Regions from separate parts of the Solibacillus sp. FSL R5-0449 genome, predicted to be linked through region 2. Evidence: predicted binding sites of a transcription regulator. Region 2 holds the regulator's gene; the other holds the start of a gene.
The links. The regulator LexA, encoded in region 2, represses DNA repair genes until DNA is damaged. The targets are predictions, from matches to a motif close to CGAACATATGTTCG.
Positions count from the first base shown of each region.

Region 1: the regulator LexA is predicted to act here: its motif matches at 3,968-3,981, upstream of MKY27_RS15280 (carbohydrate kinase).

Region 1 is NZ_CP150239.1:3,038,165-3,043,861, reverse strand. Features, by position in the region: gene MKY27_RS15305 (carbonic anhydrase) at 1-333, opposite strand, end outside; gene MKY27_RS15300 (hypothetical protein) at 496-696, opposite strand; gene MKY27_RS15295 (aminopeptidase) at 857-2,092, opposite strand; gene motA (flagellar motor stator protein MotA) at 2,285-3,085, shown strand; gene motB (flagellar motor protein MotB) at 3,069-3,824, shown strand; gene MKY27_RS15280 (carbohydrate kinase) at 3,998-5,086, shown strand; gene MKY27_RS15275 (pseudouridine-5'-phosphate glycosidase) at 5,086-5,697, shown strand, end outside.
Region 2 is NZ_CP150239.1:2,176,692-2,182,388, reverse strand. Features, by position in the region: gene glnA (type I glutamate--ammonia ligase) at 9-1,343, shown strand; gene MKY27_RS10905 (gamma-type small acid-soluble spore protein) at 1,459-1,875, opposite strand; gene MKY27_RS10900 (DNA alkylation repair protein) at 2,119-2,826, shown strand; gene MKY27_RS10895 (5'-3'-deoxyribonucleotidase) at 2,905-3,450, shown strand; gene MKY27_RS10890 (gamma-glutamyl-gamma-aminobutyrate hydrolase family protein) at 3,566-4,261, shown strand; gene lexA (transcriptional repressor LexA) at 4,345-4,968, opposite strand; gene MKY27_RS10880 (LysM peptidoglycan-binding domain-containing protein) at 5,129-5,476, shown strand; gene MKY27_RS10875 (recombinase family protein) at 5,463-5,697, shown strand, end outside.

The DNA of each region.
Region 1 (5,697 bases), 860 kb from region 2:
ACCAATCATGACATTCGGATCAACTGCACTCATCCCGCAGTCATAGTGGCCGATAATGTAAACTTCATCCGCCTGTAACTCATAAACTGCTACAAGTAAACTACGCATAATCCCGCCGAATGGGTGATTTACGATAGCACCTGCACTTTTTACAACTTTGACATCCCCGTTGCGCAAGTTCATTGCTTTAGGCAGTAATTCAACTAAACGCGTATCCATACATGTTAAAACAACAATTTTTTTATCAGGATATTTTGTTGTAGCGTACTGCTCGTATTGTTTTTCATCTACGAATTTTCCGTTAAACTCTAAAATTGTTTGTAATGCAGACATTTGTTCTTCAAACCCCTTTCGATTCTTTTATATTTTAAAATATTTTTTAGATAATTCAAATAAATGCGCACTATTAAGGCTAAATTTCTACTAAAAAGAGAGAAGTATCGCAAAAATCCGCTATCAAAAAAACAACCACTCAATCGAGTGGTTGTAAAAATATTAATGATGATGGTGACCATCCAATGATTTTTCGTTTGGCGCAAATGTGTTTGCCTTTGAATCTACTATAACAGAGTCGTGTGATTGTAAACCAATACGTAAGTACATAATAAACATAAATAAGAATACAAGAAGTATTACCGTAAATCCTAACACTATCGTATAGAAGTCAGATAAGAACGGATAATGGTGATCGAACATTATAAAAACTCCTCTCTATTTTAGTGATAACAATCATTAACCAATTATAACCTAATAAATTGGAACATTGTAGGGGAATTTAGTTAGTTAATGTAGAAAAAATTGTAAATATGACAACATCTTGAAAATTAATTATTTGGCAATAATACTGAAACAGCTGTTAAAATGCCCAGTTTCCATTACGGAAAACTGGTTCAGCTTGTCCGTCTGCTGTAATTCCATCAATATTCATCTGTTCAGAACCGATCATGAAGTCAACATGTGTAATGCTTTCGTTTAGACCGTTAGCTTTTAACTCGTCACGTGACATTGTCTTTCCGCCTTCAATACAAAATGCATAGGCACTGCCGATTGCCAAGTGGTTTGATGCGTTTTCATCGAATAATGTATTGTAGAATAAAATATTCGACTGTGAAATTGGAGAATGGAATGGAACAAGCGCCACTTCTCCTAAATAATGCGAGCCTTCATCTGTAGCAACAAGATTTTTTAACACTTCTTCACCTTGCTCGGCCTCAACTTTAACAATGCGCCCGTTTTCAAATGTTAGCTTGAAGTTGTCGATAATATTACCGCCATAGCTTAATGGCTTTGTACTAGACACATACCCGTTTACACCATCTTTATGCGGTACTGTGAAAACTTCTTCAGTCGGCATATTTGCCATGAACTCATCGCCTTTTTCATTGACACTGCCTGCACCACACCATAAATGACCTTTAGGCAGTTCGATCGTCAAGTCCGTCCCGGGAGCTGTATAGTGTAATTTCGCATAGTTTTTATTGTTTAAGTAATCAACCTTTTCATGCAGGTTATCATTATGCTGTGCCCAAGCTTCAACCGGGTTGTCCAGATCCGCACGTGTCGCTTTAAAGATGGCATCCCATAATGCATCTGCTTGCTTTTCTTCCGGTAACTCAGGGAATACTTTGCTAGCCCATTGTTTTGATGGAGCAGCGATTACCGTCCAGCTGATTTTGTCTGACTGAACATATTGACGGTACTTGTTTAATGCAGTACCAGAAGCTTTCTGGAATGCTGCAATTCGTTTTGAATCGATCCCTGACAGCAAATCAGGACTTTGAGATACGATGCTCATAAATGCCGCACCTTGTTCAGCAAGCCATTCACGTTCCTGCACTTTCCAAGGAGGGAAGAAATCGAAAGAATCTTCCGGTGCCAACTCATATCGAGCACGTGTAATTTGATCATCTGTATAATCTACAAATACTTGTTTTGCTCCAACTTCATAAGCGATTTTTGTCACTGCCTGTACAAAAGGTGCCGATTCGATGGAAGCCGCAATATACAAATATTGATTCGGCTGAATATTGACACCGATTTTTACTGCCAGTTCTGCGTATTTCGTTAAATTTACTTCAAACATAGAATTCATTGATTCATTCCTCCAATAATTATCTTAAAAATTAGTTAATTCCCAACACAATAATAGTCATATTCCAGCTTAGAAAAGAACAATAATGTGTCAAAAACAAAAAAATCTTCTTACAACTAGTGTAAAGGAAGTTAATAAAAATTTAAATATACCGAAATAAAGAAAAGACATCGTAATTTGGAGGTACTACATATGGATATATCATCAGTTGTTGGGATTATCATCGCCTTTATCGCCCTGTTAGTAGGGATGTTCTTAAAGGGCGTTACACCGGAAGTGTTAATAAACCCTGCTGCGATTTTAATTATTATTTTCGGTACGATTGCTGCAGTAACAATCGCTTTCCCGATGAAGGAACTAAAAAGAGTTCCAAAGCTGTTCAAAATCTTATTTTCTGAAACAAAACTCGCAAGTGATATCGACTTGATCAAAATGTTTTCGCAATGGGCTGACTTAGCTCGTCGTGAAGGACTATTGGCGTTAGAAAGCAAAGCTGCTGAAATTGAAGATCCGTTTTTAAAAAATGGTCTGACATTAGCGATCGATGGTCAAAACGCTGACTATATTCGCGATGTGTTAACAGAGGAAGTTGAAGCGCTTGAAGATCGCCATGCAAGTGGAGCAGGTATTTTCTCGCAAGCAGGTACATATGCACCGACACTTGGGGTACTGGGTGCTGTAGTCGGTCTTATTGCCGCATTAAAAGATATGTCTGATATTGATAATTTAGGTACGGCTATATCAGCTGCTTTTGTTGCAACATTATTAGGGATTTTCACAGGTTATGTTTTATGGCATCCATTTGCCAACAAGCTAAAACGTAAGTCTGCTGTAGAAGTGAAGCAAAAGATGATGATGATTGAAGGAATTTTATCCGTACTTGAAGGTGAAGCACCTCGTGTAATCGAGCAGAAACTGGCTTCATATTTAACGATGGAAGAACGTAAGCAAATTACCGAAAGCGGGGCGGGTGGCCTTGGCAAAGAAGCGTAAAAGACATAAAAAGCATGAGGAGCATATTGACGAGTCCTGGTTAGTACCTTATGCAGATATTTTAACTCTGTTATTAGCATTATTTATCGTACTATTTGCATCAAGCTCAGTGGATGAGCAGAAATTAGAGCAAATGTCAGCAGTATTTAATAATATTTTTACTGGTGGTACAGGAGTAATGGATAACCCAGCTATTATTCAATCACCGGATAGTACGCCACCAACAGGAATATCCAAATATATGGAGGATCAGGAACGCCTCCATGAAACGCAAAACCGTGTGGACGAGTTTATTGCGATTAATGAGCTCGAAGATCAGTTTGAAACGAAAATGACAGATGAAGGATTATTGATTACAATCCGGGACAGTATTTTATTTGATATGGGGCGAGCGGATGTAAAGGCGGAATACAATTCCATTGCCGATGAGCTTGCTCAATTATTAATGTTTGATCCACCGCGTAATATTGTTATTACAGGTCATACAGATAATGTACCGATTAAGACACCGGAATTTGATTCTAACTGGGATCTGTCGGTTATGCGTGCGGTAAACTTCATGAAGGAAATTGTTTCGGGCAATGAAAGACTGGATTCCAAATACTTCAGTGTTAAAGGCTTTGGAGAATTCCAGCCGATTGCTACAAATGATACAGCAGAAGGCAGAGCTAAAAACCGTCGTGTTGAAGTGCTCGTACAGCCGCGTATAGCAGAAAATGGCGATATAATCGTTGAATAATGAGAAAGCTGTTTGGAAGGGTAAACCTTCTGAACAGCTTTTTTTGTTGATTCATAACTCATAATAGAAGAAAGTACTTCCATACTACTTGGAAGGAAAAATTAATGTTAATTTGACATTTTTTGAACAAAAGTTTATAATTAGAAACAAATGTTTGATTCGAGGTGATAAAGTTGAATGAAAAGGAAAAATTAATTTTTCAATTAATAAAAAGAAATCCCTACTTATCACAACAGGAAATGGCAGAACAACTTGGTATGTCCAGGCCGGCGCTTGCCAACATGATTTCATCGCTCATAAAACGTGGAGAAATTTTAGGACGTGCCTATGTTTTGCCGGAAAAAAATCAAATCATTGCAATTGGTGGTGCCAATATCGATCGTAAATTCACTATTGAGCAAAATGTCCAGCTGGGGACTTCCAATCCTGCTGCGGTTACAGAATCTGTAGGCGGTGTAGCCCGTAATATCGCAGAAAACTTAGGACGTTTAGGCAACCGTGTTTCCCTTATTACTGTAATGGGTGAAGATCATGATAGTGCATTTATTGAACAAAATTGTAAAAGTATGATGAATGTGGATTTAGTAGAGAAATTAAGCGATTATAATACAGGTTCCTATACAGCAGTACTTGATAATACGGGCGAACTTGTAATATCAATGGCAAATATGGAGATTTATGATCAGCTGTTGCCGAGTATTTTAAAGAAGCACGAAGCAATATTACAAAATGCCAGCTGTATTGTCATTGATTTAAACAGTCCACTGGAGACAGTAGAATATATTAGGAAATTTGCAATAGAGCGTAATATCGCATTGGCGGTTATCCCTGTTTCTTCACCTAAAATGAAGCATATGCCGCAAGATCTGAACGGTATACGCTACTTTATTTGCAACCGTGATGAAGGGGAAAGCTATTTAAATGTGAAGCTGGATACATTCAGCCATTATGACAAGGCTGTTAATATGTTGATGCAAAAAGGAGCGGAACATGTTGTTCTCACTTTAGGCGAGCACGGAGTTATGGTAGGTAATGAAGGCAAGGTAGTACATTACAAGGCCATTGCAACGAGAAATATAGTAGATGTTACCGGTGCCGGGGACGCATTTGTCAGTGCATTTTTACACGGTGTATTAAACGATGAGGTGCTTGAAGAGGCAATCCAGCTCGGGTTGATAAATGCATCGAAAACTTTACAATCAGATAAAACAGTTCGTGAAGATTTAACAAAAGATAACTTACTTGAATGGAGGAATTTATAATGGAACAATATTTATCATATTCACAAGAGGTATTAGAAGCTAAAGAGAAAGGCTTACCGATCGTCGCATTGGAATCAACAATTATTTCACACGGTATGCCGTATCCACAAAATGTACAAACAGCTCGCGAAGTGGAACAAATCATTCGTGATGGCGGTGCAGTGCCGGCAACAATCGCATTAATCGATGGAAAAATTAAAATCGGTTTATCTGATGAAGAATTAGAAATGTTCGGTAATGCTCAAGGTGTAGCAAAAACAAGCCGTCGTGATATCGGCTATTTACTTGCAACAAAAAAAATCGGTGCAACGACTGTAGCAGCAACAATGATCTGTGCTGAACTTGCTGGCATTGAATTATTCGTAACAGGCGGTATTGGTGGAGTTCACCGCGGTGCTGAAACAACAATGGATATTTCTGCAGACTTGGAAGAGCTGGCAATGACAAATGTTGCTGTAGTATGTGCAGGTGCAAAATCAATTTTAGATATCGGCTTAACATTGGAATACCTTGAAACAAAAGGTGTACCGGTAATCGGTTACGGAACAGATAAATTGCCTGCATTCTACGCACGTGAAAGTGAATTCGATGTAAATATCCGTGTTGATTCT
Region 2 (5,697 bases):
GGAATTTAGTGGGCAAATATACAAAAGACGATATTAAACGTCTAGTAGAAGAAGAACAAGTAAAATTCATCCGTTTACAGTTTACAGATATTTTAGGAACAATAAAAAACGTAGAAATTCCTGTGAGCCAACTAGATAAAGCATTGGACAATAAAATGATGTTTGATGGTTCATCAATCGAAGGTTTTGTGCGTATTGAAGAATCAGATATGTACTTATATCCGGATTATGATTCATTCATGGTCTTCCCATGGACAGCTGAAAAAGGGAAAGTAGCACGTTTCATCTGTGATATTTACAACCCGGACGGCACACCATTTGCTGGCGATCCACGTAACAACCTGAAACGTGTATTAAAGGAAATGAAAGAGCTAGGATTCACGGATTTCAACTTAGGGCCAGAACCGGAGTTTTTCTTATTTAAACTGGACGCTAAAGGCGAACCAAGCTTGGAAGTAAATGACCACGGCGGTTATTTCGACTTGGCACCGACAGATTTAGGTGAAAACTGCCGTCGCGATATCGTATTGGAACTAGAGGAAATGGGCTTTGAAATTGAAGCATCTCACCATGAGGTAGCACCAGGACAACATGAAATTGACTTTAAATATGCGGATGCAATTACAGCTTGTGATAATATCCAAACATTTAAATTAGTTGTTAAAACAATTGCACGTAAACACGGTTTACATGCAACATTCATGCCAAAACCTTTATTCGGTGAAGCCGGATCAGGAATGCACTTCAACGTTTCATTGTTTAATGGAAAAGAAAATGCCTTCTTTGATGAATCTACTGAATTGGGTCTATCTGAAACAGCGATGCAATTCATGGCAGGTATACTTGACCATGTTCAAGGTTTTACGGCAATTACAAACCCGACAGTAAACTCTTATAAACGTTTAGTACCAGGTTATGAAGCACCATGTTACGTAGCATGGTCTGCACAAAACCGTTCACCATTAATCCGTATCCCTTCTTCTCGCGGCATTTCAACACGTGTAGAAGTTCGTTCGGTCGATCCATCAGCAAATCCATATTTGGCGATGGCTGTAATTTTAGAGGCTGGTCTTGAAGGAATTCGCAAAAAATCAACACCACCACCAGCAATCAACCGCAACATTTATGTGATGAGTGAAGAAGAGCGTAAAGCAAACGGCATCGATAACTTGCCTGCAGCTTTAGACGACGCTTTAAACTTACTTGCAAAAGATGAAGTTGTTCAACGAGCATTAGGCAACCACATCTATGCTAACTTTAAAGAAGCGAAAGAAATTGAGTTCGACATGTACCGTTCAACTGTCCATCAGTGGGAACGCGACCAATATATGAAAATGTACTAAGAAGAAAGCGCTGGAGCAAAAACTCCGGCGCTTTTTTGCGTAGTATGATGTTGAGGTCTGTTTCACATAATGAATGACAAAGAAACCGGCAATAACATGCCGGTTCTAAACTTTTTTATTTATTGCCGTTTTGGAATTTGTTCTTACCAAATTGTCCCGATGCTTGTTGTTTTTTAGCTTCGGCCTGCTGGTTTTGCTGTTTCACTTGGTTAACATCTGTTTCCATGCCGAACTCAGCGCCCATTGAAGAAAGCTTCTTCTGTAAACCGCTGTTTGCGAACAAACCGGAAGCTTGTTGCTTTTTGGCTTCAGCCTGCTGGTTTTGCTGCTTCACTTTGTTTACGTTAGTCTCCATCCCGAATTCAGCATTCAAGGAACTTGATTGCTTTTGTAAAGCGCTGTTAGCAAATAAACCAGAAGATTGTTGCTTTTTAGCTTCAGCTTTTTGGTTTTGCTGCTTTACTTGATTAACGTCCGTTTCCATACCGAATTCGACGTTTTTATTATTGATGTTGTTTTTATTTTTTGACATCAATATCACCTCCTGAAATTATTCTGTTCAGAGGTTGTTTTATTATGCGGTTAAATAATTTGCCAATTTTTAAAAAGGAGATTGAATCTTGCCTATTGGTGCTGTATATATTAACCAAATACTGTTTAAAATAGAATAGGAATCAACTGTACTGATTATTGAGAAGAACGTTATGTATGACGGACGATTACATCATATAATAGTAAGTGACAAATAATTTTACTAATGTAAGAGGAGGAAATTATGGAACTCGATACAATGATGCAAGAGTTAGAGGCTCTTGGAAAAGAACGTACGAAAAAGATCTATATGTCCAATGGAGCAAAGGAGCCGTTGTTCGGTGTAACGATCGGCTCAATGAAACCGTTCGTAAAACAAATAAAAATAGATCAGGACCTGGCTGAAAAACTCTATGCCACAGGCAACTATGATGCAATGTATTTTGCAGGTATCATTGCAGATCCGAAAGCGATGACTGAGGAAGATTATGAACGCTGGATAAAGCAGGCCTATTTCTATATGATTTCTGATTATGTAGTTGCCGTAACATTGGCGGAATCCGATATTGCGCAAGAAGTAAGCGATAAATGGATTGGCAGTGGTGAAGATCTGAAAATGTCGGCGGGTTGGCATTGTTACTGCTGGCTGTTAGGCAATCGTAAAGACGAGGAATTTTCAAAGGAAAAGTTAATGGGTATGCTTGTGTATGTAAAACAAAATATCCATAAGGCACCTCAACGCACTCAAGTGGCGATGAACAATTTTGTCATGACGGTTGGTGTTTCATTTAAACCTTTACATGAAGAAGCCATGCAAATTGCAAACGAAATCGGTCCAATTGAAACGAAACGTGAAGGGAAAAAACCGGGTCTGCTCCATGCTTATGCGGAAATTGAAAAGCAGGTGGAAAAAGGGCGGATCGGTTTTAAACGCAAATATGTACGTTGTTAATTGTAAAGAGTTATACCTTGTTTTTTCACAATAAAATTGTATAAACTAAAATCAGAAAATTTCAAGGAGGCTTATTACATGAAAAAAAGTATTGCTATCGATATGGACCAGGTGCTAGCTGACTTTTATTCGAAATTACGTGTTACATATAACGAAAATTTCGGAACAAATTTTACAGATGAAGAGTTTCTTCGGACAACTCAGCGTGATTTGCCTCGAGAAGATGCGAAAAAATTGTTTGCTTTATTAAATGAGCCGGACTATTTCAGGGATTTAAAAGTGTTGGATGAAGACGCAATTGAAGTTATTCAAGATCTGCAGGAGCATTATGAAATTTTTATTGCGACAGCTGCTATGGATGTACCGGGATCATTTACAGCGAAATACGAGTGGTTAATGGAGCATTTACCTTTTATTAAAACACAGAATATTGTATTTTGCGGTAATAAGGCGGTTATACATACCGATTATTTAATTGATGACAGTCCGCGTCAGCTAACGGCATTCAACGGAACGGGGATTTTATATTCGATGCCGTACAATCGCTCAGAAGAAGGCTTTATGCGTGTCCATAACTGGAAAGAAATAAAAGAATACTTTATAAAACAAATGGAAATTGTTTGAAAATCAAAGGGTTGCGAAGATGCAATCCTTTTTTATTTTTGTAGTCATTTAGTATAACGAAATAGTATAATTTAAATTATTGGAATTATCTATAAATTTTAAGGAGATAGAAATAATGAAACCGATGATTGGATTAACAATGTATGATTTTGACAAGAAATTGGATATTAACAATGCGTATTTGACTTCAATTGAACAGGCGGGAGGTATTCCCATCTGTATTCCGAATGCTACAGAAGAAAACGTGGATGCATTATTAAATATAATCGATGGCCTTGTTTTAATCGGGGGAGCCGATATCGACCCATTGCTGTTTAATGAAGAACCGCACCGCCATATTGGAAGTGTTGTAAGAAAACGAGATGACAGCGATCTTTTATTAATGAATGAGGCCTATAAAAGACAAATGCCTATTCTAGGAATTTGCCGCGGACAACAGATTATGAATGTAGCATTTGGGGGGACGATTATTCAGGATATCCCATCCCAAGTGGAGAATACAATTTTACATAAACAACCTTCAAAGCGCGGGGAATTGGCACATACGGTTGAAGTAAAGACATCCAAATTCAAAGAAATTTTTAAAGAGGACTCATTCCGTGTCAATACCTTTCACCATCAATCGGTCGGAAAGCTTGGGGAAGGGCTCGTCATTTCGGCTGTTGCGAAAGACGGGATCATAGAAGGGATAGAACATGCATCACATCCGTATTGTGTCGCGGTACAATGGCATCCGGAAGAGTTGGCTCCAATTGGAGACGTTTATGCACAGCGCTTATTTAATGGCTTTGTAGAAGCATGCAATAAATAATGGAAAGCTCAGTCGTCAACGGCTGGGCTTTTTAGTTTGAAAATAAAAAACTTGCCGATTCTATTAGAATGGCAAGTTTATAATTAATGGATATTTCGATAGAGGCCGACTACTTTACCTAAAATAGAAACCTGGTTGACAATGATCGGTTCCATTGAGCTATTCTCAGGCTGTAGACGGAAATGAGTTTTTTCTTTGTAAAAGCGCTTGACTGTCGCTTCATCGTCTTCCGTCATAGCTACAACAATCTCTCCATTGTTCGCAGTCGACGTTTTTTTAACGATGACATAATCCCCATTTAAAATACCGGCTTCAATCATGGATTCTCCCATAATTTCAAGCATAAACAATTCCTCTTCCGGTGAGCCGTAAGCATCAGGTAACGGGAAATATTCCTGAATATCCTCGATTGCAGAAATAGGCAGACCAGCTGTAACTTTACCGATTAACGGAACATGAATGACGCCTTGTTTCGCGATGTTCATCTCTTCCTGGTCCAATATTTCAATGGCACGCGGCTTAGTAGGATCACGGCGGATAAGCCCTTTACTTTCTAAACGAGCTAAATGCCCGTGGACAGTTGAACTGGAAGCTAAACCGACTGCTTCTCCAATTTCGCGAACTGATGGCGGATAGCCTTTAGCACGAACTTCCTCTTTTATAAAAGTTAGAATAGCTTGCTGCCGTTTTGAAATTTTTTGTGTCAACTAACTCACCTCTTTATCATGCTATTTTTCTTAAGGTAAGTATAGCAGTATGCGAACATGAATGCAAACATAAGTTCGAAAAAACGGTTGACAAAAACATATGTTCGTATTATTATGAGAACAAACATTCCGAACATACATTCGAAAGAGGGTTTTTCTAATGAAAAAAGGTAAATTAAATGGCTTCACATCAATGTTTCTACTATTCTCTGTACTCATGATGGTTTTATTCATGATGCAGGATGATAAAATTGAATTATACGAACACGTAAGCATAGAACATGGTGATACTTTATGGTCGTTGGCAGAACAATATCGTGGTAAAATGGCTAAGCATGATTGGATCAATGAAGTAAAAAAGGAAAATGGAATGCTGGATGAAAAAGTTGTTTTAGGACAAGTATTGGTTGTACCTGTAGAAAAAAATTCACAATACATTGCTCAGCTGAATGAATCCTCCGATATGCAAACGATTAAAGTGGCGAGAGGGAACAATGATAAAAACTAAAGCAGTAATATATTGCCGTGTCAGCACGGATAAAAATACACAAGAAACATCACTAGTACGTCAGCAGGAGGAGCTGACAAAATACGCAAAAACATTCGGCTATAAAGATGTGGAGATTTTCAATGATCAGCATAGCGGCTATGATGTTGATCGAGACGGATTGCTAGATATGCTTGACTATATGAAAGAGTACGGCATTAAAGCACTATTTGTACAGGACG